Regions from separate parts of the Streptomyces sp. NPDC091376 genome, predicted to be linked through region 2. Evidence: riboswitches for the same ligand, from Rfam matches in the RefSeq annotation. Region 2 holds a riboswitch; the other holds the start of a gene.

The links. A riboswitch is a leader RNA that binds a small molecule or an ion and turns the genes downstream of it on or off. The one in region 2 is predicted to bind S-adenosylmethionine.
Positions count from the first base shown of each region.
Region 1: it holds a riboswitch for S-adenosylmethionine, as region 2 does, so the genes downstream of both, thrC (threonine synthase) here and ACIQMR_RS02325 (aminotransferase class V-fold PLP-dependent enzyme) in region 2, are expected to answer to the same signal.

Region 1 covers NZ_JBIVUF010000011.1:117,712-131,993, forward strand. The annotation lists gene ACIQMR_RS23735 (ROK family protein) at 1-438, opposite strand, end outside; gene ACIQMR_RS23740 (ABC transporter substrate-binding protein) at 613-1,878, shown strand; gene ACIQMR_RS23745 (DUF3263 domain-containing protein) at 2,074-2,304, shown strand; gene otsB (trehalose-phosphatase) at 2,367-3,221, shown strand; gene ACIQMR_RS23755 (trehalose-6-phosphate synthase) at 3,432-4,958, opposite strand; gene ACIQMR_RS23760 (hypothetical protein) at 5,040-6,869, opposite strand; gene ACIQMR_RS23765 (glucosyl-3-phosphoglycerate synthase) at 6,953-7,921, opposite strand; SAM riboswitch class I at 8,040-8,193, shown strand; gene thrC (threonine synthase) at 8,211-9,515, shown strand; gene ACIQMR_RS23775 (MoaD/ThiS family protein) at 9,512-9,787, shown strand; gene ACIQMR_RS23780 (cold-shock protein) at 10,201-10,404, shown strand; gene groL (chaperonin GroEL) at 10,714-12,336, shown strand; gene ACIQMR_RS23790 (bleomycin resistance protein) at 12,425-13,132, opposite strand; gene ACIQMR_RS23795 (amidohydrolase family protein) at 13,228-14,193, shown strand; gene ACIQMR_RS23800 (Uma2 family endonuclease) at 14,181-14,282, opposite strand, start outside.
Region 2 covers NZ_JBIVUF010000001.1:520,238-534,519, forward strand. The annotation lists gene ctaD (cytochrome c oxidase subunit I) at 1-1,126, shown strand, start outside; gene ACIQMR_RS02285 (cytochrome c oxidase subunit 4) at 1,123-1,521, shown strand; gene ACIQMR_RS02290 (Ig-like domain-containing protein) at 1,641-2,894, shown strand; gene ACIQMR_RS02295 (hypothetical protein) at 2,932-3,330, opposite strand; gene ACIQMR_RS02300 (heme-copper oxidase subunit III) at 3,522-4,142, shown strand; gene ACIQMR_RS02305 (c-type cytochrome) at 4,205-5,014, shown strand; gene ACIQMR_RS02310 (Rieske 2Fe-2S domain-containing protein) at 5,011-6,060, shown strand; gene ACIQMR_RS02315 (cytochrome bc complex cytochrome b subunit) at 6,057-7,682, shown strand; gene trpD (anthranilate phosphoribosyltransferase) at 7,807-8,871, shown strand; SAM riboswitch class IV at 8,957-9,074, shown strand; gene ACIQMR_RS02325 (aminotransferase class V-fold PLP-dependent enzyme) at 9,275-10,726, shown strand; gene ACIQMR_RS02330 (Lrp/AsnC ligand binding domain-containing protein) at 10,883-11,164, opposite strand; gene ACIQMR_RS02335 (rhomboid family intramembrane serine protease) at 11,161-11,886, opposite strand; gene ACIQMR_RS02340 (hypothetical protein) at 12,001-12,243, shown strand; gene ACIQMR_RS02345 (NYN domain-containing protein) at 12,290-13,648, shown strand; gene ACIQMR_RS02350 (NlpC/P60 family protein) at 13,969-14,282, shown strand, end outside.

The sequences.
Region 1 (14,282 bases), on a different contig from region 2:
GGCTCCGGCGATCCCGGTGCCGAGGGGGACGAACAGGAACCGGTCGGCGCCGCGGCCCGCCCCGATGCGGCCTTCGGCGAGTCCGCCCGTGCGTACGTCGTGGCCGAGGGCGACGGGGACGCCGCCGAGCCGCTCGCCGAGCAGATCGCGCATGGGGACGTCGCGCCAGCCCAGGTTCGCCGCGTACACGGCGATGCCCTGCGCGGCGTCGACGATGCCCGGTACGGCGACCCCGGCGGCCGCGGCGCTCTCGCCGTACCGCTCCTCGCCGTACGCGCGCAGCTCCGCGGCGAAGCCGAGAATGGTCTCGACGACGGCGTCGGGACCGCGCTCCCGGCCGGTCGCGCGGCGTGCCTCGTACAGCAGTGTCCCGTCCGCCCCGACGAGGGCGGCCTTCATCCCGGTGCCGCCCACATCGAGGGCGATGACGTGTCTCACGCGTACAGTCTCGCGCGCGGACCCAAGACAGGTCTAGTCCACTACTCCGGATTGTTGCGGTCGCATACAAAGCGATGACCGGTTCGTTTCGCAATCAGGAGCGGTGTGGTGTAGACCTCTACCTTTAACGATCAACAGAACAAGGGTTGGGGACGGGTCGTGCAGCGGCGCTTCATGGGACTGGTCGCGGCGGGGGCCGCATTCGGTATGACGGTGATGCTCGCGGGCTGCGGCACCACCGGCGGATCGGACGGCGTGACCCTCAGGCTCGTCGCCGCCGACTACGGCAACGGCGCGGCCGACTCCTCGCAGGCGTACTGGGACGACCTCGCGCGGGACTTCGAGTCGGGCAACCCCGGCATCAAGGTCGACGTCGACGTCTACTCCTGGAAGGACGTCGACCGGAAGGTCGCCGAGATGGTGGACGCCGGCAACGCGCCCGACATCGCCCAGATCGGTGCGTACGCCGACTACGCGAACCAGAACAAGCTGTACCGCGTGGAGGAACTCGTCACGATCCCCACGCAGGCGAACTTCCTTCCGATGCTGAGCGACGCGGGCCAGAGCGGGCGCGTCCAGTACGGTCTGCCGTTCGCGGCCAGCACGCGCCTGCTGTTCTTCAACGAGGAACTCTTCGACGACGCGGGCGTCGAGGCGCCGAAGACCTGGCCGGAACTGCGCGCCGCCGCGCAGAAGCTGAAGGCGCGCGGGGTGACGTACCCCTTCGCGCTGCCGCTCGGCTCCGAGGAGTCCCAGGCCGAGACCATGATCTGGCTGCTGAGCGGAGGCGGCGGCTACCGCGACCGCAACGGCGGGGAGTACCAGATCGACTCCGAGCAGAACATCGAAACGTTCCGCTGGCTGAAGGACAAGCTCGTCACCCCGGGCCTCACGGGCCCGGTCCCGCCGGGCAAGCTGGACCGCGCGCAGGCCTTCGAGGCGTTCACGCGAGGTGAGGTCGGCATGCTCAACGGCCACCCCACGCTGATGCAGCAGGCCGAGAAGAAGGGCGTGAAGGTCGGGATGGTGCCGATGCCCGGCGCCGAGGGCCGGGCCAAGGCGTCGATGGGCGTGGCCGACTGGATGATGGCGTTCAAGCAGCACGGCCACCGCAAGGAGATCGGCCGCTTCCTCGACTTCGCGTACAGCGACAAGAACGTCCTGGAGTTCTCCGACCGCTACGACATCCTGCCGGTCACCGTCAGCGCGAGCGACACGATGGCGGCGGACACGAAGCACAAGGACCTGTGGGAGTTCCTCGACGCGCTGCCGACGTCCGAGCTGTACCCGTCCGGCGAGATGTCGTGGGCGAAGGTCAGCGCGAGCGTGAAGCAGAACATAGGCCAGGCGGTCGCGCCGGACGGAAACCCGGAAGCGGTGCTGAACCGGATCGCGAACGACGCGGCGAAGGCCGAGATCGAGGCGGACGCGTCGAAGTAGACGCCGGAGCGCCCAGCGCCCAGCGCCCAGCGCCCAGCGCCCCGCGCGCCGCCGGACCTGGACCGTGCCGGACCCGGACCGTGACGGACCCGGACCGCTCCGGTGCCGGGCAAGCCCGGAGGCCGGGCGGTCCGGTGGGAGTTCACCCGGGTGGAGGCGCCGGTCGCTGTCCGGGTGGGCGGTTATGTTGCTGATATGACCGACGAACTCTCCGAACGGGACCGCGCCGTCCTCGCCGTCGAGCGCGCGTCCTGGCCCGGTCCCGGCGCCAAGGAGCGGGCGATACGGGAGGATCTCGGGATCTCCCCGACCCGCTACTACCAGCTCCTGAACGCCCTCCTGGACGATCCGCGCGCCCTCGCCCACGACCCGGTCACGGTGAACCGCCTGCGGCGCGTCCGCGAGGCCCAGCGCGAGAGGCGCTGACCCGGCGCGTTCCGGCGCCGCGCGCCGTGGCTGAGGCGGGGCCGCGTCGATAGGGTCGGGGTATGGGCAGCTACTCGGACGCACTGCCGGAGCCGGCCACCGCCGCCGGCCGGGACGGACTCACCGCGGTTCTCGATCGCCCCGGGGACAGCGTCGTCGCACTCGACTTCGACGGGACACTGGCGGACATCGTGCCGGACCCGGAGCAGGCCAGGGCACACCCCGAAGCCGTGCCGGCGCTCGCCGAACTGGCACCGCTCGTCGCGTCCGTCGCCGTCGTGACGGGACGGCCCGCCGGGGTCGCCGTGCGGTACGGCGGCTTCGCCGGTGTCGCAGGACTCGAACACCTCGTCGTGCTCGGTCACTACGGCGCCGAGCGGTGGGACGCCGTCAGCGGCACCGTGCACGCCCAGCCCGAGCATCCCGGCGTCGCCGCCGTGCGGGCCGAGCTGCCGGGCCTCCTCGACGCGATGGGCGCCTGGCAGGGCACCTGGATCGAGGAGAAGGGCCGCGCGGTCGCCGTGCACACGCGCCGCGCCGAGGACCCGCAGGCCGCGTTCGAGGCACTGCGCGGGCCGATCGCCGACCTCGCCGCCCGCCACGGCCTGATCGTGGAGCCGGGCCGGCTGGTCCTGGAGGTGCGCCCGCCCGGCATCGACAAGGGCATCGCGCTCGCCGAGTACGTACGCGAGACGAAGGCCGCGGCGGTCGTCTACGCGGGCGACGACCTCGGCGACCTCGCCGCGTTCGCCGCGGTCGACAAGCTCCGCTCCGACGGGGTGCCGGGACTGCTCCTGTGCAGCGGCAGCTCCGAGGTCCCGGAGCTCGCCGAACGCGCCGACCTGCTGCTCCCCGGCCCCGCCGGCGTCGTCGGCTTCCTCGCCGGCCTCGCCGCCACGATCAAGCGCCGAGGATAGGTCGATTCTCGCGGTGGGCCGATTCCGCGGAACGGCCCACCCGCAGCGCGGGGCGCGCGGCGACCGGTGCGTGCGATCGCGAGACGGAGGCCGGTCTCCGTACCGGCTGCGCCGTACCGGCTGCGCCGTACCGGCGTACCGCCGGACGTCGTGCGTCAGGCGGTACTTGCCGGGCACACGGCCCCGGCGGGGTGCGGCGGTTCGGCCGTGTCAGCCGGGCCGCCCGCCCTCGTCGAGCGACTCCAGGGCGTGCAGCTGGTCCAGGAACCACTGCTGGGGCGGCAGCGCGGTCGCCGCCGCGGACAGGCGCTTGCTGCGTTCCGCCCGTTCGGCGTCCGGCATCGCGAGCGCGTGGTACAGGGCGTCGGCCGTGCCCGAGACGTCGTACGGGTTCACCACCAGCGCGTCGTCGCGCAGTTCCGCGTACGCGCCCGCCTCCCGCGACAGCACCAGCGCGCAGCCCGCCTCCGAGACGACCGGGATCTCCTTGGCGACCAGGTTCATCCCGTCCCGGATGGGGTTGACGAGCGCGACGTCCGCCAGCCGGTACGCGGCCAGTGAGCGCGCGAAGTCGTCCTTGACGTGCAGGAGTACGGGCGTCCAGCCCGGCGTGCCGTACCGGGCGTTGATCTCCTCCGCGACCCTGGAGACCTCCGCCGTGTAGTCGCGGTAGACGGCGAGGTCCTGCCGCGACGGGTACGCGAAGGCGATGTGCACGACCCGCTCGTGCCACTCCGGGTGTTCGTCGAGCAGCGTCCGGTACGCCAGCAGTCCGCGCACGATGTTCTTCGACAGCTCGGTACGGTCCACCCGCACGATCGTCCGGCGCCGGCCGGGCCCGCGCTCCTCGCCGCCGATCTGTTCGCGCAGGGCCGCCATCCGCTCGTCCACGTCCGGCCGCCGGGACCGCTCCCGCAGGAAGTCGGCGTCCGCGCCGAGCCCGTGCACCCCGAGCTCGGTCCGCCTGCGGCGGTGGCCGGGCAGCCGGAACTCGAGGCTGGGCGATCCGTCCTTGGGCCAGTGGCCGTCGATGTCGTAGTCCGTGAGGATCTGCCGGCAGCAGCTCTGGAAGGCGCCGAGCCAGCGCTGCGTCAGGAAGCCCAGCCTGCTCGCCCCGAGCATCCCGAGCAGCAGCTGCTCGGCGATGTCGTCCGGCAGCATCCGGAAGTACTCGGGAGGCGCCCACGGCGTGTGCGAGAAGTGGCCGATCCGCAGGTCGGGCCGGAGGTCGCGGAGCATCCCCGGCACCAGGGCCAGGTGGTAGTCCTGCACCAGCACGGCCGCTTCCGGGGCCGCGGACTCCGCCAGCGCCTGTGCGAACGCCTGGTTGTACGCCTCGTACGCCACCCACTGGCGCCGGAAATCGGCGTCGAAGACCGGCTCCAGCGGCGTCTGGTAGAGCATGTGGTGGACGAACCACAGCACCGAGTTGGCGATGCCGTTGTACGCGTCCGCGTGCACGGCGGCGTCGATGTCGAGCATCCGCACGCCCGGCTCGCCGATGCCGCGCCGCACCGCCTCACGGTCCCCCTCGCCGAGTGCCGAGCACACCCACAGGGCGTCCGTCTCGGGGCCGATGGCGGACAGCCCGGACACCAGGCCCCCGCCGCCGCGCCTGGCGTCGAGCGTGCCGTCCTCGCGGAACGCGTACGAGACGGGGCCACGGTTGGAGGCGACGAGTACTCGTGCGGCGTGCTCGGAGACGGCGTGCTCGAAGGCTGCGTTCTCAGAGACCATGTCGCGAACCTAGCCCTTCCTGGAACCGCTCAAACGTACGGCCGGTTTCCGTCGGCGGAGACCGGCCGCACCCTCACCCGATCAGTGGTTGCCGCGGTCGCGGGTCGCCGCGAGTGCGATGGCGCCGGCCGCCGAGAGCGCCAGGGCGACGCCGCCGAGCAGCCAGAGGCGCTCGCTGTCGTGGCCCGTCGCGGCCATCACGCCGGTGCTGCCGTGCCTGCCGCCCGCGGCGCGGTCGTCACCGTCCTCGCCGGCGTCGCCGCCCTGCTCAGGTTCGTCCTCCCGGCCCTGTTCCAGGCTGTCGTCATGGCTCTCCTCGTCGAGGTCCGCCTGCGATCCCTCCAGCTCCGCGGCCTCCTCGACCACGGGTGCCACCGAGCACAGCGCGTCGGCGCTGCCCGTACCGCAGTTGGAGCGCGGCGACGCGACGGCGAGGTTGCTGCCGAGCCGGCCGTTGCCTCCCGCCGCGGCGCTCGCACCCTCCGAGCCGTCCACGGTGACCGAGTACGTGATGGTCGCGGTCTTCCCGGCCGGGATGTCGCCGGAGTACGAGAGCACGGGCTCGGCGTAGCCGACCGTGCCGAGACTGGCCGTGGCGTTGCCGTCGTAGACGGCGTCGTCGAGGGTGTCGGCGAGATCGTCGGTGAACCGGACGCCCGGGTAGTCCCGCCGGCCGGTGTTCTTCGCCGTGATGGTGAAGGTGACGGTGCCTCCGGGGGCGACCGACTCCGCCGATGCCGCCTTGGTGATCTCCAGGTCGGGGACCGGTACGGACAGGGCGAGCGCCGACGGTACGTAGCTGTCGCCCTCCGTCTCGAAGGAGAGCGTGGCGGAGCGGGCGCCGGGACGGATCGCGTCGTCCGGCAGGGCGAAGTCCTTGGCGTCGATGCTGAGGTTGTCGCGCAGCCCCGGGGCGACCGCGCCCCGGGCGACGCCCGCGAAGAAGTTGTCGGCGCTGCCGGTGTCGGGGCCGGTCATGTCGCGGCCGTCGACGCGGAAGCGGTCGCCCGTGCGGTTGCGGTCGCCGCCGTAGGCCGTGACGGATGCGCGGATCTGCCCGGCGGAGCGGTGGAAGCCGTTGGCCGGGACGGTCGTGGCGGGGGCGCCGGGGCGCTGCAGGGCGTGTCCGCCGTAGATCTGGACGGTGCGCCGCTCGGGTGCGAAGCGCGCGTCCGGGGCGTCGTACGCGTAGACGACCGAGAGGGACCAGCCCGCGGCGCAGCCCCGGCCGGCCGGGGCCCAGACGCCGCCGACCGCGACGGTCAGCGGTTTGCCGGTGCCGACGACGCGGGCGAAGGCGCCGGTGACGTCGGCCTCGCCGGTGTAGTAGTGCGCTCCGGGTGCCGAGTCCGGGTCCCTGACCAGGTTCTCGGCGATGACCCCGACCGGCTTGTTCCGGTCGACACGGATCGAGGGCACGGACTTCAGCGGGTCGCCGGGGGAGGGGCGCGCGACGGATCCGGAGCCGTCGCAGCTGTTCAGCAGGATGCCGTTCGGGGCGCGGTACGTGCCGTCGTTGCCGCCCCAGAAGAGCCGGGCGTACGTGACGCGGGCGCGTGGCGGCACGGTGATCCGGCCGGTGCTGGACCCGTGGCCGGACGACATCCGGGCGGTGTCGAGCCGCCGCATCTCGAACTCTTCGAGCGGTGCTCCGCCGGTGCCGGTGGAGCCGTCCGTCCCGGAGGTCGCCGCCGTGCACCGGGCTGCCGCCTCGCGGGGGTCCGCGGGGCAGCCCAGGACCGTGTTGCCGATGGTGGTGAAGTCACCGTAGACCGAGGCGGCGTAACGCTTCTGGAAGGTGGAGGCAGCGGACTCGGGGGACACGGGGGACGCGGGGCCGGCGACGGCCGGACCGGTCGAGACCGTGGTGACGGTCGCGACGACCGTCAGGGCCCCGAGGAGACGGGGCAACCTGGAATGCCGGCGCCGAGCGCCCGTGGATCTCACATAGCCCATAAGTCCGAAATGTAGACAATGTGTCCGGCTGTGCCCGGTTACGCCGCGCCCGTGTCCCGCCGCTTACGCCGCCCGGCCCTTGCCGCGTACTCCGCGACCTCCGCCATCGGTGGCCGCTCCTCCGTGTCCACCGGATGCGTACGCGGGACGAAACCGTCCTCGCCCCGCTCGAATTGGGTCAGCGCGGGGCGCACCAGATGACCGCGGGACAGCCGCAGTTGCGCGGTGCGGTAGATCGCCGCCGCCATCCGGCCCAGCGCCTGCCCGTCCTGGTGGCGGTGCAGCCGCTCACCCACGTCCACCTGCGCCAGCGCGTCCAGGCCCACCGTGTGCAGCGCGTCCACCAGCAGGCCGAGCTCCACCCCGTACCCGACGGGGAACGGCAGCCGCTCCAGCAGCGAGCGCCGCCCCGCGTACTCGCCGCCGAGCGGCTGGACGAAGCCCGCCAGCTGCGGCCAGTGCAGATTGAGCAGCGGCCGCGCCACCAGCTCGGTCACCCTGCCCCCCTGGCCCGGGGTGCCGGCCAGCGGCCGGTCGTACATCGCCTTCACGAACTGCACCTCGGGATCGGTCAGCAGCGGGCCGACGATCCCGGAGACGAAGTCCGCGGAGAACTCCCGCAGGTCCGCGTCCACGTAACAGACGATGTCGCCGCTCGTCACCATCAGTGAGCGCCACAGCACCTCGCCCTTGCCGGCCACGGCCGGCACGCGGGGGAGTATCGCGTCCCGGTGCACCACCCGCGCCCCGGCCTTCGCCGCCACCTCGGCGGTGCGGTCCGTGGACCCCGAGTCGACGACCACCAGCTCGTCCACGAGCGGCACCGCGTCCGTCATCAGCTCACGGCGGATCACGGCGACGATCTCCCCGACCGTCGCCTCCTCGTTCAGGGCGGGGAGCACCACGCTGACCGTGGTGTTCTGCTTGGCGGCGAGCAGCTGGTCCAGTGGCCGGTCCGTCACCGACCAGGACCGCCGGGCGAGCCAGCGCTCCACCTCTTCCAGCACGTGATCTCCATCTCGCGGATCGGACGACCATCTCAAGCGTCCGGGGGTTCGGTTACAGTCTTGAACAACGCGGACGGCCGTCGTATGTCGGGGTCGTCGCGCGGACACAATCGAATACCGCTCATCCAGAGGGGCAGAGGGATACGGCCCGTTGAAGCCCCGGCAACCCTCCAGCCGTTCTCGGCGCACGTCACACGTCGCGCGCGAGGCTCACGGCTAGGGAAGGTGCCAATTCCGTCTCGCGGCGAGATGCGCCGCGGGGAAGATGAGGAGAAAGGGCCTCGCCTCCATGGCTGCGCAGACTGTTGCCACCACCAATGATTCTGCCGACACCTCCGGCACCGTCGATCTGGGCCCCGCCTCCGGGCTCTCCTGCCGCGAGTGCGGCGAGCGGTTCGCCCTCGGCTCGATCTTCGCCTGCGAGATCTGTTTCGGGCCGCTCGAAGTCGCGTACGACCTGCCGAGCGGCGACCCCGAGACGCTGCGCAAGCAGATCGAGAGCGGCCCGGCGAACATCTGGCGCTACGCCCCGCTGCTCCCCGTCCCCGCCGACGTGGCGAGCAAGCCGAACCTGAACCCGGGCTGGACCCAGCTCGTCCAGGCCGACAACCTCGCCCGCGAGCTGGGCGTCGAGCCGGGCAAGCTCTTCGTCAAGGACGACTCCGGGAACCCGACGCACTCCTTCAAGGACCGCGTCGTCGCCCAGGCCCTGGAGGCCGCCCGCGCCTTCGGCTTCACCACCCTCTCCTGCTCCTCCACCGGCAATCTGGCGGGCGCCGTCGGCGCCGCCGCCGCCCGCGCCGGATTCCGCTCCTGTGTGTTCATCCCGCACGACCTGGAGCAGGGCAAGGTCGTCATGGCCGCGGTCTACGGCGGCGAGCTCGTCGGCATCGAGGGCAACTACGACGACGTCAACCGCTTCTGCTCCGAGCTCATCGGCGACCCGGCGGGCGAGGGCTGGGGCTTCGTCAACGTCAATCTCCGCCCGTACTACGGCGAGGGATCCAAGACGCTCGCGTACGAGATCTGCGAGCAGCTCGGCTGGCGCATCCCCGACCAGATCGTCATCCCGATCGCCTCCGGCTCCCAGCTCACCAAGATCGACAAGGGTCTGCAGGAGCTGATCAAGATCGGCCTCGTCGAGGACAAGCCCTACAAGATCTTCGGCGCCCAGGCCGAGGGCTGCTCCCCGGTGTCCGTGGCCTTCAAGGCCGGCCATGACGTGGTCAGGCCGCAGAAGCCCGACACCATCGCCAAGTCCCTGGCGATCGGCAACCCGGCGGACGGCCCGTACGTCCTGGACATCTGCCGCCGCACCGGCGGCGCCGTCGAGGACGTCACCGACGAGCAGATCGTGGACGCGATCAAGCTGCTGGCCCGCACGGAGGGCGTCTTCACCGAGACCGCGGGCGGCACCACCCTCGGTGTGGCGAAGAAGCTGATCGAGTCCGGTGCCATCGACCCGTGCCTCACCACGGTCGTCATCAACACGGGTGACGGCCTGAAGACCCTCGACGCGGTGGCGCCCACGACGGGTATGTCCGCGGTCATCCGCCCCAACCTGGACTCCTTCCGAGAGGCTGGTCTCGCATGAGCGTCAACGTCCGCATCCCCACCATCCTCCGCACCTACACGGGTGGCCGGGCCGAGGTCGCGGCCGAGGGGGCGACCCTCGCCGAGGTGATCGCCGACCTGGAGCAGAACCACACGGGCATCGCGGCCCGGGTCCTGGACGACCAGGGCAAGCTGCGCCGCTTCGTGAACGTGTACGTCAACGACGACGACGTACGTTTCGAGCAGGGGCTGGAGACGGCGACGCCGGACGGCGCCGGCGTCTCGATCATCCCGGCCGTCGCCGGAGGCTGACCCTCACTTTCCGTAAGCAGAATTGCCCCCTCCGCAAGCTCCGTGGAGGGGGCAATTCTGCATGGTTGAGCGCGGTAGAGTTGGGGAAGCCCCCTCCGCTGCTTGTGCCAGGCGCATATGAGAATGCGCTCGCTCGCGATAAGAAGCAGCCAAAGTGTTCGAGCTTGTTGCACGTTAAGTGTGCTTTGCCCGGCCCGACTTGCCCGGGAATGCTCGTAATCCTCGTAAATCGTCCTTTCGGTCCTGCCCGGAATTCTCGTCCGATTGACCTGTTGCAGAGGGCAGTTGGACAGATACATTCAGCCGCGGTCGACGCGTTCCGGCGCACATCCACGCCACACATCGTGGGTGAGGTCTGACCCGGGTCCGCGAGGTGCGGTCCTGTGCAAGGGCCAGTAATAGGGGAGTTAGGCATGGCTCAGGGCACCGTCAAGTGGTTCAACGCGGAGAAGGGGTACGGCTTCATCGCGGTCGACGGTGGTGCGGATGTTTTCGTCCACTACAGCGCGATCCAGATGGACGGTTACCGCACCCTGGAGGAGGGTCAGCGAGTCGAGTTCGAGATCTCGCAGGGCCAGAAGGGGCCGCAGGCGGACATGGTCCGCGTAGCCGGCTGAGCGCCGACTGACTGCAGCAACGTGACGGAGGGCCCGTACCCGCACTGGGTACGGGCCCTCCGACGCGTCCGGAGCTTCGATCACTGAGCCCACCCTCCCGTCGGGGCTTCCTCGAAGCCGCTTGCACTCGAAGGGGTCGAGTGCTAATCATTGGCGTTAGCACTCTCCGGGTGAGAGTGACAACTAAGGACCGGGTCGGTGAGGCCCGCAGGCCGGGTGGGGCAAGGAACCACAAGGCATGCAGGCCGTCCGTCGCGGGCGCCAGCGCGGTCCGGAGAAATCCACCCCAGTCCGGGAGGACCACTTCACATGGCCAAGATCATCGCGTTCGACGAGGAGGCACGGCGCGGTCTCGAGCGCGGGATGAACCAGCTCGCCGACGCCGTCAAGGTCACCCTTGGCCCCAAGGGCCGGAACGTCGTCCTCGAGAAGAAGTGGGGCGCCCCCACGATCACCAACGATGGTGTTTCCATCGCCAAGGAGATCGAGCTCGAGGACCCGTACGAGAAGATCGGCGCCGAGCTGGTCAAGGAAGTCGCCAAGAAGACGGACGACGTCGCCGGTGACGGTACGACCACCGCGACCGTCCTCGCCCAGGCGCTGGTCCGCGAGGGCCTGCGCAACGTGGCGGCCGGCGCCAACCCGATGGCCCTGAAGCGCGGCATCGAGAAGGCCGTCGAGGCCGTCTCCGGCGCCCTGCTCGACCAGGCGAAGGAGGTCGAGACGAAGGAGCAGATCGCCTCCACCGCCTCCATCTCCGCCGCCGACACCCAGATCGGCGAGCTCATCGCCGAGGCGATGGACAAGGTCGGCAAGGAAGGCGTCATCACCGTCGAGGAGTCCCAGACCTTCGGTCTGGAGCTCGAGCTCACCGAGGGCATGCGCTTCGACAAGGGCTACATCTCGGCGTACTTCGCCACCGACATGGAGCGTATGGAGGCCTCGCTGGAGGACCCGTACATCCTGATCGTCAACTCCAAGATCTCCTCGGTGAAGGACCTGCTCCCGCTGCTGGAGAAGGTCATGCAGTCGGGCAAGCCGCTGCTGATCATCGCCGAGGACGTCGAGGGCGAGGCCCTGTCGACCCTGGTCGTCAACAAGATCCGTGGCACCTTCAAGTCCGTCGCCGTCAAGGCCCCGGGCTTCGGTGACCGCCGCAAGGCCATGCTCGGCGACATCGCCATCCTCACCGGTGGCACCGTCATCTCCGAGGAGGTCGGTCTCAAGCTGGAGAACGCCGGCCTGGACCTGCTCGGCCGCGCCCGCAAGGTCGTCATCACCAAGGACGAGACCACGATCGTCGACGGTGCCGGTGACAGCGACCAGGTCGCCGGTCGCGTCAACCAGATCCGCGCCGAGATCGAGAACTCCGACTCGGACTACGACCGCGAGAAGCTCCAGGAGCGCCTCGCGAAGCTGGCCGGCGGCGTGGCCGTCATCAAGGCCGGCGCCGCGACCGAGGTCGAGCTCAAGGAGCGCAAGCACCGCATCGAGGACGCCGTTCGCAACGCGAAGGCGGCCGTCGAGGAGGGCATCGTCGCCGGCGGTGGCGTGGCTCTCATCCAGGCGTCCGCCGTCTTCGAGAAGCTCGAGCTCGAGGGCGACGAGGCCACCGGTGCCGCCGCTGTGAAGCTGGCCCTGGAGGCCCCGCTGAAGCAGATCGCCGTCAACGCCGGCCTCGAGGGCGGCGTCGTGGTGGAGAAGGTGCGCAACCTGACCCCGGGTCACGGCCTGAACGCCGCGACCGGCGAGTACGTCGACCTGGTCGCCGAGGGCATCATCGACCCGGCGAAGGTCACCCGCTCCGCCCTGCAGAACGCGGCCTCCATCGCCGCGCTGTTCCTCACCACCGAGGCCGTCATCGCCGACAAGCCGGAGAAGGCCGCCGCGGCCGCTCCGGGCGGCATGCCGGGCGGTGACATGGACTTCTGATCGACCTGCTGGTTGATCGACCGTCCTGAACCGAGGGCGGCACCCCCACTCCCAGGGGGTGCCGCCCTCGGGCGTTTCCGGCCCGGCGTCAGCCCCGAAGCTCCGCGAGCCGCTCCAGGTCGTCCCGGGCCGACCGCCGCTCCTCGGCGCTCAGACGTGCCTCGGCGGCGCCGGCCTCGGCGAGGGAGGAGGCCGCGGTCTCCCGGTCGTCCAGACGCCGCGCGACATCCGCGCGCAGGACGAGCAGGCGCAGCAGCTCCACCGGAGTGGGCCGCTCGTCGTCGAGCCCCAGCGCCCGGTCGAGGATCTTCGCCGCGCCCGCCAGGTCCTCCTTCGAGTCCGCGAACAGGGACGCCATGTGCAGGGCCCGGGCGAAGGTCTCCTTCGGAGCGGGCCGATGGTGCTGGTCCTCGCTGGTGGGCTGCCCGATGCGGATGCAGTTCCCGCCCGGATCGGTCATCAGGAACTGCCGCATGCCGTACGACATGTCCTTCAGCGGTCCGAGCCGCGGCAGCCCGCGGGTGGGGATCTTCCCGTACGCCGTCTTGAGCGCGGTCCGGAAGGCGGCGTGCAGGCTGTCGACGTCGTCGGTCAGGACGTAGCAGGTGCTGTACGAGGCGGCCGGCTCGTAGCCCTTCATCCCGAAGAACTGGAGCTCGATGCCGCCGCGCGTCACGACCGCGTACGGGTTGGGGCTCTTCTGCACGAAGGCCACCTCGAAACCGAGCGCGGTGTAGAAGTCGAGCACGGGCTGGATGGTGTGGCAGGGCAGGATCGGAATGACCTTCTCACTCATGCCGCCCACTCTACTCAAACTTGATTAGTCGGGGGTGGTCATGGCGCGACGGAGCTGTTCTTGCGGGCCGGCCGGTGCGGCGTGAAGCTGAAGAGGTGCGGACCGATGTGCACGCCCACTTGTGGAGCGAGGACTATCTCCGCCTCCTGGAGTCCTACGGGCGCGACGACACGGCGACCCAGCGGGGCCTGGGAGCGGACGACAGCCCGGCGGAACTCGACGCGCGGTTCACGATGAACGACGCCGCCGGCATCGACCACCAGATCCTGTCCGTCTCTCCGCAGACGCCGTACTTCCCGGACGAGACCGAAGCGGTCACCGCCGCGCGCCTGGCCAACAACCACTACGCCGACGTCGTACACGCCTGGCCCACGCGCTTCTCCGCCTTCGCCGCGCTGCCGCTGCCGCACCTGGACGCCTCCCTCGAGGAACTGGCGCGGGCGCTCGACGAACTCGGGATGGCCGGGGCCGGACTGACGACGTCGGTGCTCGGGCGGAGCCTCGGGGACCCCGCTTTCCGTCCCCTGTTCGAGGAGTTGGACCACCGGGGCTCCGTGCTCAGCCTTCATCCGGCGGGGCGGGACGCGGGCTCGCCGCTCATCGCCGAGAACCGGATGCGATGGATGGTCGGCGCGCCGACCGAGGACACCATCTGCGCGATGCACCTGATGCTCGAGGGCGTCCCCAGCCGCTTCCCGCGACTGCGGATCGTCAACTCCCACCTGGGCGGCGCCCTGCCCATGCTGCTGCCGCGCGCCGATCAGCACGTCCCCTGGGAGGCCCCCGACATCGCCGAGATGCCGACCCTCGCCGCGCGCCGGATGTACTACGACACGGTCGCCCACGGCCACGAGCCGGCGCTGCGAGCGGCCGCCGAGTCGTTCGGCGCCGACCAGTTGATGCTCGGCACGGACTTCCCGTACCAGACCGGCGAAGGGCTCCGCCGTGCCGTCACCTTCATCGAGGAGACCCTGGTCCCCGAGGAGGCGGAGGCGGTACTGGAGGCAGGCGCGGGCCTGCTCCCGGCGGCAAGCGGGTCCCTGCGGGGTCAGTGGGCGTAGTCCTTGAGCTTCTCGGTGGCGAGGGTGATGTTGACGGGGTCGGGGAGGGCGACGGTGTCGCCGTACCTGTAGGTCGGGTGCTGCTGATA
Region 2 (14,282 bases):
GCCCGGCATGACGATGTTCCGGATGCCGATCTTCACCTGGAACGTGCTGCTGACCGGTGTGCTGGTCCTGCTCGCCTTCCCGGTGCTGGCCGCCGCCCTGTTCGCCCTGGAGGCGGATCGTAAGTTCGGCGCTCATATCTTCGACGCGTCGAACGGCGGCGCGTTGCTGTGGCAGCACCTCTTCTGGTTCTTCGGGCATCCAGAGGTGTACATCATCGCCCTGCCGTTCTTCGGAATCGTCTCCGAGGTCATCCCGGTCTTCAGCCGCAAGCCGATGTTCGGTTACATCGGTCTGGTGGCCGCGACCATCTCGATCGCGGGTCTGTCCGTGACCGTGTGGGCCCACCACATGTACGTCACCGGCGGAGTGCTCCTGCCGTTCTTCTCCTTCATGACCTTCCTCATCGCGGTACCGACCGGTGTGAAGTTCTTCAACTGGATCGGCACCATGTGGAAGGGCTCACTGTCCTTCGAGACCCCGATGCTCTGGACGATCGGCTTCCTGATCACCTTCCTCTTCGGTGGTCTGACCGGCGTCATCCTGGCCTCGCCCCCGATGGACTTCCACGTCTCCGACTCGTACTTCGTCGTCGCGCACTTCCACTACGTCGTCTTCGGCACCGTGGTCTTCGCGATGTTCGCCGGATTCCACTTCTGGTGGCCGAAGTTCACGGGCAAGATGCTGGACGAGCGGCTCGGCAAGATCACGTTCTGGACGCTGTTCATCGGCTTCCACGGCACGTTCCTGGTCCAGCACTGGCTGGGCGCCGAGGGCATGCCGCGTCGTTACGCCGACTACCTGGCCGCCGACGGGTTCACCGCGCTGAACACCATCTCCACGATCAGCTCGTTCCTGCTCGGTCTGTCGATCCTGCCGTTCCTCTACAACGTCTGGAAGACCGCGAAGTACGGCAAGAAGATCGAGGTCGACGACCCGTGGGGCTACGGCCGTTCACTCGAATGGGCGACATCCTGCCCGCCGCCGCGCCACAACTTCCTCACCCTGCCGCGGATCCGCTCCGAATCCCCGGCGTTCGATCTGCACCACCCGGAGATCGCGGCTCTCGACCAGCTCGACCACGCCGGTCACGGTGCCATCAGCGCTGACAAGGAGGTCGGCAAGTGAAGATCCAGGGCAGGATGTTCATCTGGCTGAGCGTCTTCATCCTCGCCATGGCCATCCTCTACGGCGTGTGGTCGAAGGAGCCGGCCGGTACGACGGCGCTCTTCCTGGCCTTCGGCCTGAGCATCATGATCGGCTACTACCTGGCCTTCACGGCCCGGCGAGTGGACGCCATGGCCCAGGACAACAAGGAGGCCGACGTCGCGGACGAAGCCGGTGAGGTGGGCTTCTTCTCCCCGCACAGCTGGCAGCCGCTCTCGCTGGCCGTCGGCGGTGCGCTGGCCTTCCTGGGTGTCGCCATCGGCTGGTGGATCCTGTACTTCTCGGCCCCGCTGATCCTGGTCGGGCTCTTCGGCTGGGTCTTCGAGTACTACCGCGGCGAGAACCAGAACCAGTAGCGAATCCGCTGCTCCGCACTGCGCAGGGGCCCGGACACTGACCCGAACGGGTGTGTCCGGGCCCCTCGTTTGCAGTCATCCGGCGCGCCGCTGCCGGGGGTTCTTCATAGCGTGTGCTCATGAACGACACGCCGCGCAAGCGCACCGTAGTGAGCTGCACCGTGCTGGCCCTGGTCATCGGGGCGGGGGCGACCGCGTGCAGCGGCCAGGACAGCCATCCGTTGTCGGCGAGGCCGTACGACGCGGCGCGTCAGGTAACCATGAACGCACCCGCAGCGGGCAAGAAGGCGGACCCGGACAAGCCCCTGGAGGTCACCGCCAAGGGCAAGGACGGCCGCATCACGGACGTCACCGCCGTCGACACCGCCGGCCGCTACCTGGCCGGAGAACTCTCCGCGGACGGCGCCAGATGGCGCTCCACGGGCCCTCTCGCGGCCGGAACGCGCTACACCGTCAAAGTGTCCACGGAGGACGGCCACGGCGCTCCGGGCGTCCGTACGGTGACTTTCGAGACCGCGTCCCCGAAACGGATACTCGACGTCGCACTGGGCCCGAAGGCGGGCACCTACGGCGTCGGACAGCCCATCACCGCCGAGCTCAGTGCGCCCGTGGCCGCCAAGGAGGCCAGAGCCGCCGTCGAACGCGCCCTGAAGGTCCAGTCCTGGCCGGGCGTGGAGGGCGCCTGGCACTGGGTGGACGACAAGAAACTGCACTACCGCCCGAAGGAGTACTGGCCGACGGGCGCCGTCGTCGAGGTGCACAGCAACCTGGAAGGCGTAAAGGTCGGCGATCACCTGTACGGAGGACCCGCGAAGCCCCTCAAGCTGACGATCGGCGACCGCGTGGAGGCCATCACCGACGCGAGCAGCCACCAGATGACGGTCAAGCGCAACGGAGAAGTGATCAACACCATTCCGGTGACCACGGGCAAGCCGGGCTTCTCCACCCGCAACGGCGTCAAGGTGGTGCTCGGCAAGGAGTACTTCGTACGGATGCGCGGCACCAGCATCGGCATCCCCGTCGGCAGCGCGGAGTCCTACGACCTGCCCGTCTACTACGCGACACGGGTCACCTGGAGTGGTGAGTACGTCCACGCCGCGCCCTGGTCGACCGGCTCCCAGGGGTACGCCAACGTGAGCCACGGCTGCACCGGAATGTCCACCGGCAACGCCGCCTGGTTCTACAACACCGTCCGTGAGGGCGACATCGTCAAGGTCGTCAACAGCCTGGGCGAGGCCATGGATCCGTTCGGGAACGGCTTCGGCGACTGGAACCTGGACTGGGACCAGTGGCGCACGGGCAGCGCACTGCTGGAGGGCACCAGGGACGGCAGCGGCGCCGCCGACGACGCACGGCTGCGTCCCCGCATCTGACCCCCCAGCCGACCCGCACCGGGGCGGGCCCGCAGGCTCAGGCCGCGGCCCGCCCCTTGCGCAGCAGACCGGCCAGGGAGTCGGCGAACTCCACCGGCTCCACCGGAAGTGTCACAGCGGCGTCCGCGCGGCTCCAGGTGGCCAGCCAGGCGTCCTGAGGACGCCCCATGAGCACCAGGACCGGCGGGCAGCGGAAGATCTCGTCCTTGATCTGCCGGCAGACGCCCATACCGCCGGCGGGCACCGCCTCGCCGTCCAGCACGCAGACGTCGATCCCGCCCTTGTCCAGCTGCTTGAGGACCGCGGGGAGGGTCGCGCACTCGATGAACTCGACCGCGGGAACGTCGGCGGCCGGGCGCCGGCCCGTGGCGAGCCGCACCTGTTCGCGGGTGCCGGCGTTGTCGCTGTACACCAGCACCGTGGCGGTCGACTGCATTGTTCCTCCGGTTTCGTCGGGGAGAACTGCGGGCTGAACCGATGCGCGGGATGCTACCCCTCACAGCCCCTCGGCAGCACCGCTCGGGACGGTCCGATGACGGCATTTGATGGGCCGTTCGGGCTGGACACGGCTCACTGACACACCGAACGGCACCCCCCGGAGTGAGGGCTGGATAAGCGACCGACATAATGTCGGTCGTGGCGACAGCAACGACAGTAGAAACCGGGCACGCGCACCCGTCGGTCAATCGGCCGAACCTCACCAGCGTCGGAACCATCATCTGGCTGAGTTCCGAGCTGATGTTCTTCGCGGCCCTCTTCGCGATGTACTTCACCCTGCGATCGGTGCTGGGTGCCGAGTACTGGGCAGAGCAGGCTTCGGCCCTGAACTTCCCCTTCTCGGCGACCAACACCACGATCCTGGTGCTCTCCTCCCTCACCTGCCAGCTCGGCGTGTTCGCCGCCGAGCGCGGTGACGTGAAGAAGCTCCGCACCTGGTTCGTGATCACGTTCGTGATGGGTGCGATCTTCATCGGCGGCCAGGTGTTCGAGTACACCGAGCTGGTCAAGCACGAGGGCCTCTCGCTCTCCTCCGACCCGTACGGCTCGGTCTTCTACCTGACCACCGGCTTCCACGGACTGCACGTGACGGGCGGTCTCATCGCCTTCCTGCTCGTTCTCGGCAGGACGTACGCGGCCCGGAGATTCACCCATGAGCAGGCAACCGCCGCCATCGTCGTGTCCTACTACTGGCACTTCGTCGATGTCGTCTGGATCGGCCTCTTCGCCACGATCTACATGATCAAGTAGCCGGGCTCGTACCCGCACACATTCCAGCATCGACGCAGAAGATCCTGACACCGGGGTAATCCGTGAAAAAGCTCTCCGCACGACGACGCCATCCGCTGGCGGCGGTCGTCGTCCTACTTCTCGCGCTGGCGGCCACTGGGGGGCTGTACGCCGCGTTCGCGCCCGCGGACAAGGCGCAGGCCGATGAAACCGCCCAGTCCCTCGCCATCGAGGAGGGCAAGAAGCTCTACACCGTCGGCTGCGCCAGCTGCCACGGAACCGGCGGTCAGGGCACCTCCGACGGCCCCTCCCTGGTCGGCGTCGGTTCCGCCGCCGTGGACTTCCAGGTCGGCACCGGCCGTATGCCCGCGCAGCAGCCGGGCGCCCAGGTGCCGAAGAAGAAGGTCATCTACTCGCAGGCCCAGATCGACCAGCTCGCGGCGTACATCGCTTCCCTCGGCGCCGGCCCGATCACGCCGACCGCGAAGCAGTACAGCCCCGACGGTGCCGACATCGCCAAGGGCGGTGACCTGTTCCGCACCAACTGCGCCCAGTGCCACAACTTCACGGGTGAGGGTGGTGCGCTGACGCACGGCAAGTACGCCCCGAACCTCGAAGGCGTGAGCCCGAAGCACATCTACGAGGCCATGCAGACCGGCCCGCAGAACATGCCCTCCTTCCCCGACACGACGATGCCGGAGCAGGAGAAGCGGGACATTATCGCCTACCTCCAGACCGTGAACAGCGGCGAGTCGGCAAGCCCCGGCGGCCTCAGCCTGGGTGGCCTCGGCCCCGTCAGCGAGGGATTGTTCGCCTGGGTGTTCGGTCTGGGTGCGCTGATCGCCGTCGCCATCTGGGTCGCGGCCCACACCGCTAAGGCCAAGAAGTCATGAGTAGCCAAGACATTCCAGAAGAGACCCTGCCCTCCGAGCAGGACCACGCGCGCGGCACCGTGGAGGCGAAGGACCCCTTCGCCGACCCCGGGCTTCCGGCCCACAAGCCGCGCATCCAGGACATCGACGAGCGGGCCGCCAAGCGGTCCGAGCGTACGGTCGCCCTCCTGTTCACGTTGTCGATGCTGGCCACGATCGCCTTCATCGCCTCTTACGTGATCTTCCCGGTCGACGAGATCGTCTACATCTGGCCGTTCGGTCATGTGAGCTCGCTGAACTTCTCGCTGGGCATCACGCTCGGCCTGGCGCTGTTCTGCATCGGCGCGGGTGCCGTCCACTGGGCCCGCACCCTGATGTCCGACACGGAGATCGCCGACGAGCGTCACCCGATCGAGGCCGAGCCCGAGGTCAAGGCCAAGGTCCTGGCCGACTTCGCGGCCGGTGCGCAGGAGTCCGGCTTCGGCCGTCGCAAGCTCATTCGCAACACCATGTTCGGCGCGCTGGCCATGGTGCCGCTCTCCGGTGTGGTGCTGCTGCGCGACCTGGGCCCGCTGCCCGAGGACAAGCTCCGGCACACGCTGTGGGCCAAGGGCAAGCAGCTCATCAACATGAACACCAACGAGCCGCTGCGTCCCGAGGACGTCGTCGTCGGTTCGCTGACGTTCGCCATGCCCGAGGGTCTGAGCGAGCACGACCACAGCTTCCAGACCGAGATCGCCAAGGCCGCCCTGATGATCGTCCGGATCCAGCCGGAGGACATCAAGGACAAGCGCGAACTCGAGTGGTCCCACGACGGCATCGTGGCGTACTCGAAGATCTGCACCCACGTGGGCTGCCCGATCTCCCTGTACGAGCAGCAGACGCACCACGTGCTCTGCCCGTGCCACCAGTCCACCTTCGACCTCTCCGACGGCGCCCGCGTCATCTTCGGCCCGGCCGGTCACGCCCTTCCGCAGCTGCGGATCGGTGTGAATGACGAAGGCTTCCTCGAAGCGCTCGGCGACTTCGACGAGCCCGTCGGTCCTGCCTTCTGGGAGCGCGGATGAGCACCAACGACGCAAACAAGCGGAAAGCGCCCGCGGGTGAGCGGGTCGCGGACTGGGCCGACGGCCGCCTGGGGATCTACTCCCTGGCCAAGACCAACATGCGCAAGATCTTCCCGGACCACTGGTCCTTCATGCTGGGTGAGGTCGCGCTCTACAGCTTCATCGTCGTCATCCTCACGGGTGTCTACCTGACGCTGTTCTTCCACCCGTCGATGAACGAGGTGGAGTACCACGGTTCGTACGTCCCGATGCAGGGCGTGCTGATGTCGGAGGCGTTCGCCTCGACCCTGGACATCAGCTTCGACGTCCGCGGTGGACTGCTCATCCGGCAGATCCACCACTGGGGTGCGCTGATCTTCCTCGCGGCCATGATGGTCCACATGATGCGCGTCTTCTTCACGGGCGCGTTCCGCAAGCCGCGTGAGATCAACTGGCTGTTCGGCTTCCTGCTGTTCGTCCTCGGCATGTTCACCGGCTTCACCGGTTACTCGCTCCCGGACGACCTGCTCTCCGGCACCGGTGTCCGCTTCATGGAGGGCGCGATCCTGTCCGTCCCGGTCGTCGGCACGTATCTGTCGATGTTCCTGTTCGGCGGCGAGTTCCCGGGCGGCGACTTCGTGGCCCGGTTCTACTCGGTCCACATCCTGCTGCTGCCGGGCATCATGCTCGGCCTGCTGGTGGCGCACCTGATCCTGGTCTTCTACCACAAGCACACGCAGTTCGCGGGTCCCGGCCGGACCGAGAAGAACGTCGTCGGCATGCCCCTGCTGCCGATCTACATGGCCAAGGCCGGCGGCTTCTTCTTCCTGGTCTTCGGTGTCATCGCGGTCATCTCGGCCATCGCCACGATCAACCCGATCTGGGCGCTCGGCCCGTACCGCCCGGACCAGGTGTCCACCGGTGCGCAGCCCGACTGGTACATGGGCTTCTCCGAGGGTCTGATTCGTGTGATGCCCGGCTGGGAGATCAACCTCTGGGGCCACACGCTGGTCCTGGGCGTCTTCATCCCGCTGGTGATCTTCCCGCTGGTGCTGGTGGCGATCGCGGTCTACCCGTTCGTCGAGTCCTGGGTCACCGGTGACAAGCGCGAGCACCACATCCTGGACCGCCCGCGCAACGCCCCGACCCGTACGGCCTTCGGTGTGGCCTGGCTGACCTGGTACTTCGTGTTGCTGATCGGTGGTGGAAACGACCTCTGGGCGACCCACTTCAACCTGTCGATCAACTCGATCACCTGGTTCGTCCGGATCTTCTTCTTCGCCGGACCGGTCATCGCCTTCATCATCACCAAGCGGATCTGTCTGGGTCTGCAGCGGCGCGACCGGGACAAGGTGCTGCACGGACGCGAGTCCGGCATCATCAAGCGGCTCCCGCACGGTGAGTTCGTCGAGGTCCACGAGCCGCTGACGCAGGAGGCCCTGCACACGCTCACCGCGCACGAGCAGTACAAGCCGACCGAGATCGGCCCGACGGTCGACGAGAACGGTGTCGAGCGCAAGGTGCCGCGCAGCCAGAAGCTCCGGGCACGGCTGAGCAAGGCGTACTACGGCGAGGGCAACCAGATCGAGAAGCCGACGGTCGAGGAGTACAAGGAGATCACGAGCGGCCACGGCCACCACTGATCCCACCCGCTGATCGAAGCGATCGCCACGGCAGGGGCCCCGTCCACTCGATGGACGGGGCCCTTCGCCGTGCCGGGGCTCGATAGGGTGGAGGCATCCCATACATACGGAACCAGGAGCGGCCATGAGCGCTGTGACCCCCGCAGGAGGTACTACCGCGGCGGGCCGTTCCTGGCCCGCGGTACTGGACTCCCTGCTGTACGGACGCGACCAGAGCGCGGACGCCACCGCCTGGGCGATGGACCGGATCCTGCGGGGCGAGGCCACCGACGCGCAGATCGCGGGATTCGCCGTCGCCCTGCGCGCCAAGGGGGAGACCGTCGAGGAGATCGCCGGGCTCGTACGGACGATGTACGAGCACGCCAGGACGATCGAGGTACCCGGGGCGACCGTCGACATCGTGGGCACGGGCGGCGACGGCGCCAAGACCGTCAACATCTCGACGATGTCCGCGATCGTCGTCGCCGGCACCGGCGCGAAGGTCGTCAAGCACGGCAACCGTGCGGCGTCCAGCGCGAGCGGAGCCTCCGACGTCCTGGAGAAGCTCGGCGTCAATCTGGAGCTGACGCCGCAGCGGGTCGCGGAGGTCGCCGAGGAAGCGGGGATCACCTTCTGCTTCGCCGTGAAGTTCCACCCCGCCCTGCGGCATGTGGCGGCGGCGCGCAAGGAACTCGGTATCCGTACGACGTTCAACTTCCTGGGTCCGCTGACCAACCCCGCACGGGTCAAGGCGCAGGCCACCGGTGTCGCCGACGCCCGGATGGCGCCGATCATGGCCGGGGTGCTGGCCGAGCGCGGCTCCAGCGCGCTGGTCTTCCGCGGGGACGACGGACTCGACGAGCTCACCACGACCGCGACCTCCCGGGTGTGGGTGGTGCGCGACGGTGCGGTGCGTGAGGAGGCCTTCGACCCGCGGGACGTCGGTATCGAGCTGGTCCCGGTGGAGGCACTGCGCGGCGCGGACGCCTCGTACAACGCGGATGTGGCCCGCAGACTGCTCGCCGGTGAGACCGGGCCGGCGCGGGACGCGGTGCTGCTGAACTCGGCGGCGGCGCTCGCCGCGCTGGGTGACGGCGAGGGCGACCTGGTGGACCGGCTCAGGTCCGGCATGGCGCAGGCGGCGGAGTCCATCGACTCGGGCGCGGCGAAGCGGGCGCTGGACCGCTGGGTGGCGGCGAGCAATCGCTAGACGCCGACCGATGTGGCGCAGGGCGCAGTCCGGATGACGGACTGCGCCTTGCGCGCTCCGGAACCTGTGGCAGGATTCTCCTCAAGGTCATGAGTGACAGCGACTACGGCCCCGGCCCGCTGTCCGGCAACCCTCCGTCCGTGGCGGGGTGCCCCGGGTGAAGACCAGGTCGTAGGCAGCGAGGTCTACGGCAAGCGCGGACCCCTGCCCCTGGGGTCCTGGTCCTCAAGGGAGCTGTCTCGTGAGCAAGCGAATGCGCTAGGGCCCCTCGGCCCCTCTTCTCTCACCTCCGTACGTGCCGTCACGCCGTGCGTCGAGGCAACACCCGTATGCGGAGCGGCAGTTCAGCCGCCGTACGGGTTCTCCACAGCCATTTCGCCCTTTCCTCCCGGGAGATACCGCCATGTCCGTGCGCCCCGACACCGCCCCCGCCGTCATCGCTCCTGTCCCCGCCGTCGCCACGTCCGCCGCCGTCACCGTCACCGACCCCGACGCCTGCTGTGCCGCCCCGCTGCCGGTACTCGGCCGGGACGTCACCGTCCCGCTCGTGACCGGTGGCGAGGTCACGTACGCCGCCCTCGACTACGCGGCGAGCGCACCGACGCTGCAGCGCGTGTGGGACGACGTCGCCGCGTACGCCCCCTACTACGGCAGCGTGCACCGCGGCGCCGGATACCTCTCGCAGCTGTCCACCGACCTGTTCGAGAACAGCCGGGCGACGGTCCACGAGTTCCTGGACTGCCGGGACGACGACCAGGTCGTGTTCACCCGCTCCACGACCGACTCGCTGAACCTGCTGGCCGCCGCGCTCCCCGCCGACTGCCAGGTCTTCGTCTTCGAGACGGAGCACCACGCCTCCCTGCTGCCGTGGAGGGACGCCCGCGTCACCTACCTCAACGCGCCGCGCACGCCCGGGGAGGCGGTGCGGACCCTGGAGACGTCGCTCGCCGACCGCGACCCCTACGGCCCCGCGCTGGTCTGTGTGACGGGCGCGTCCAACGTGACCGGTGAGCTGTGGCCGGTACGGGAGCTGACAGCCGCCGCGCACGCCCACGGCGCCCGCGTCGTCCTCGACGCCGCGCAGCTCGCCCCCCACCACCCGGTCTCGGTGCAGGAGTTGGACGTCGACTGGGTCGCCTTCTCCGGGCACAAGCTGTATGCGCCCTTCGGCTCCGGGGTCCTCGCCGGACGCGCTGACTGGCTGCAGGACGCGGAGCCGTACCTCGCGGGCGGCGGCGCCTCACGGAAGGTCGCACGGCGCACGGACGGCGGGGTGGACGTCGAATGGCACAGCACCGCCGCCCGCCACGAGGCCGGCTCGCCGAACGTCATCGGCGTCTACTCCATCGCCTCCGCCTGCAAGGCGCTGACGGACGCCGGCTTCGCCACGCTCGTCGCGCGCGAGCAGCACCTCGTCGCGAAGGTCCGCGAGGGCCTCGCCGAGGTGCCCGAGGTCAAGGTGCTGTCGCTGTTCGGCGACGAGTCCCCCTCGCGTTCCGCCGGGGGGAGCCCCACCCGGGTCGGCGTCATCTCCTTCGTGGTCGAGGGCTGGAACAGTTCCCACTTCGCCGCCGCTCTGTCGGCCGAGTACGGCATCGGCGTACGCGACGGGCTGTTCTGCGCCCACCCGCTGGTCCGCACCCTGCTCGGCAGCGACCCGCAGGACGTGGGCGAGTGCGGCGCGCCGGAGGCCGAGCCGGGGGAGAGGTCGCTGAACGCGATCCGGGTGAGCTTCGGGGCAGGTACGCCGGACGAGCACGTCGAGCGGTTCGTGCGGGCGGTGACGGAGCTCGTGCGCGACGGTGCGAAGTGGAACTACCGCACCGAGGACGGCCGTTGCGTGCCCGCGGTCTGAGCCGGCGGCGACGAAGGACGGGTCCCCGGCGGGAACATCCTCATGGCGCGCTCGGCCGCTTCGGCGAGGAATCGCCGGCGCGGCCGAGCGCTTCGCGCCGGGCCGGACCGGCGCGTGGCCGGGCAGGAGCCCGGCCCGAGGGCGAGCCGGACGCGCCTACGCGTCGAGGCCGATCGCGAATGCCGCCTCCAGGTCGTGCTGGGAGTATGTGCGGAACGCGACGTGCGTGTCCGTCGCCTCGACGCCCGGGATCTTGCTGATGCTGCCCGGGATGACGTCGGCCAGGTCGTCGTGCTTGGCGACGCGGACCATGGCGATCAGGTCGTACGTACCGGTGACCGAGAAGACCTCACTGACGCTGTCCAGAGCGGCGATCGATTCGGCGATCTCGGGAATGCGGTCCACGCTGGTCTTGATGAGCACGATCGCGGTGATCACGGCTGTCCTTCTCCCTCGGTGGCCGCTGCTTGGGCTTTCACTCTAGCCGCCTGCCGGAAACGGCCCCACGCGTAGAGGAACCCGATCCCGAACCCCACCAGATGCGCCAGATACGCCACCCCGGGACCCGTCGACGTGCTCTGGGCCTCCGCCAGCCACTGCAGTGCGAACCAGAAGATCAGCACGATCCACGCGGGGAAGCGCAGCGGCAGGAAGAACAGGAAGGGGTAGAGGCTGGTCACCCGTGTCCTCGGGAAGAGGCACAGGAAAGCGCCGAGCACTCCCGAGATCGCTCCGGACCCCCCGACCAGTGTGTGGTCCGAATCCGCGTTGGCCGCCGCGTAGGCGACGAGCGCGAGGTAGCCGCAGCCGACGTAGAAGAGGGCGAACTGCCCGTGCCCCATGCGTTCCTCGGCCATCGCCCCGAACACGTAGAGGAACAGCATGTTGCCCAGCAGATGGAGCCAGCTTCCGTGCACGAAGAGCGCGGTGAGCGGGGTGAGGAGGGCCCGGGGGGAGCCGCGCAGCAGCTCGCTCGGGATGACGCCCCAGCGTTCGAAGTGGACGGTCTGCGCGGCGAGCAGAGTGTCCCCGGTGCCGTAGGACGGGTTGAGCCCGGAGACCGGGCCGATGACGAAGAGCAGACCGCACAGACCGATCACTCCGTAGGTCACGGAGGGACCTCTCAACGCGCTCCTCGCCGCTGTCCACCGATCGATCATGACCAGAGCATGGCGTACCGGGACCGAAGGGGGCAGACTGCCTCGCCGTGTCACGGCGGACCGGTGAGGTCGTAGGGTTACGGGCAGTACGCACGAAGAGACGAGGACGGCACGATGACGACGGTACCCATGCCGACTGCCGGCACCCGGTGGCGCTGCACCCTGTGCGGCAACCTGACCCGCTTCGACGTGACCCGTTCGTCCAAGGTCGTCGAGTACGTCCATCTGGACCTGGCGGGCGAGCCCAAGGTGGAGGAGCGCGAGGTGGTCAGTGAGACCATCGAGTCGGTCCGCTGCCGCTGGTGCAACGCCGTGGATCAGATCGAGCTGGTGGACAGGCCGGGCAGCGGCTCCTGAGCGGAGCCGTGCGGACCCGTACGGAGGAACGGTGGGGTGACGGATTGTGGAGCAGCCTGACAGCGGCGCCGGGCCGGCCGGTGCCGGCGACGCCGCAGAGGCGCTCGACCGCCCGCTGCCGGAAGGTGTACGGCGACGTGTCGTCGCCCTGGTCTCGGACGCCTTCGGCGGGCTGACCGTCAACGAACTGCCCACCCAGTTGAGGCAGTACGCCCGCTTCACCCCGACGCGCCGCGCGAAGTTCGCGGGCAACGCCATGGCCGCGGCCCTGGAGGGTGACCCGCTGTTCCGGCAGCGCATCGGCGAACGGCTGCGGGAGTCGCAGCCGGAGCTGACCGGTGCGCTGGAGACGGGGACCGCGCCCGCCGCCGCGGACCCCGTCGACGTGGCCGCGGCCGCCTATGTGCTGCGCCCGGCCGGCTGGGTGAAGCTGGTGGCCGCCGCGGGCGAGGAGGCCCAGCGCGCGGACGCCGAGCGCGCCGACGAGGAGAGCCGGCGCGAGCTGGAGCGGCTCCGCGAGGAACTCGACCGGCTGAAGGCGCAGACCAGGGCCGAGACCGAGCGGTTGCGCACCGAGCTGGACGCCGCCCGCAAGGAAGCCGAATCGCTTCACCGCAAGCTGCGCAGCGCCCAGAGCGATGTGAAGCGCGGCGAGGCCGCGGTGCGCCGCACCAGCGCCGAGGCCGAGACCGCCAAGGCCGAGGCGCACGCCCAGGTGTCCGCGGCCGAGAGCGAGGCGCGCCGGCTCAAGGCCAGGCTCGGTGAGGCGGAGGCCGCGGTGGAGGCGGGCCGCAGGGCCTCCCGGGAGGGCCGCTCGATCGAGGACATGCGGGTGCGGTTGCTGCTGGACACCGTGCTGGACGCGGCCTCGGGGCTGCGCCGTGAACTGGCCCTGCCTCCGGTCTCCCTGCATCCCGCCGACACCGTCGACGCGGTCGAGCCTGGCCGTATGACCCCGAAGGACATCGCGGCGCGGGCGCTGTCCGAGACCGACCCGGCGCTGCTGGACCAGCTGCTCGCACTGCCCCAGGTGCATCTCCTCGTGGACGGCTACAACGTCACCAAGACCGGCTATCCGACGATGCCGCTGGAGAAGCAGCGGCTGCGGCTGCTCGGCGGTCTGGCGATGCTCGCCGCGCAGACGGGCGCCGAGATCACCTGTGTCTTCGACGGGGCGGAGCTGGCGGCTCCGGTGCTGCTGGCGCCGCCGCGCGGGGTGCGGGTGCTGTTCTCCAAGCCGGGGGTGACCGCGGACGAGCTCATCCGCCAGCTCGTCCGGGCCGAGCCGCCCGGCCGTCCCGTCGTCGTGGTCTCGACCGACCGTGAGGTCGCCGACGGAGTCGCCAAGGCGGGAGCCCGGCCCGTCCCGTCCGCAATGTTGCTGAAGCGGCTTTCGCGCGTCTAGTACGTCTCGTAACTCCTGGGCTTAATGCCCGATTTCACGGAACGTACCGTCAAGTCATCGCTACTGCCTGTGTGATGTGTGTAAAGAATGCGCTTCGTGGGCCAGATTTTTCTGATGAGGATTTGAACTGATCACAGGAAGGTCACTAGGGTCAGGCCTCGAACCTTCGCACGGTTGATCGTCCATCCGGGATGACAGTGAAGGAACCGCCGATTTCACGTAGTTCAGCCCGATTTACGCGGGGGTGCTGGGCAGGCGTGAGCCGGGGATTCAACCCCCCACAGCCCGGCAGGCGGCTGAGGAAGAAGGAGCTCGCCTTCGTGGCGTCCCACCGTCGACCCAAGCAGCCGAGCCGCACCCGTGTGACCGTGCTCACCGCGACCGCCGCAGCGGCCGTCGCCCTCACCTCCCAGGCCGCGCAGGCCGCACCGGCGAAGCCGAGCAAGGACGAGGTCAAGGCGAAGGTCGACGCCCTCTACCACGAGGCGGAGAAGGCCACCGAGGAGTACAACGGGGCCAAGGAGCAGCAGACCAAGCTCCAGAAGGAGATCGGCGCGATCCAGGACAAGGTCGCCCGCGGTCAGGACGAGCTCAACACCCTGCGGGACAGCCTCGGTTCGGTGGCGAGCGCCCA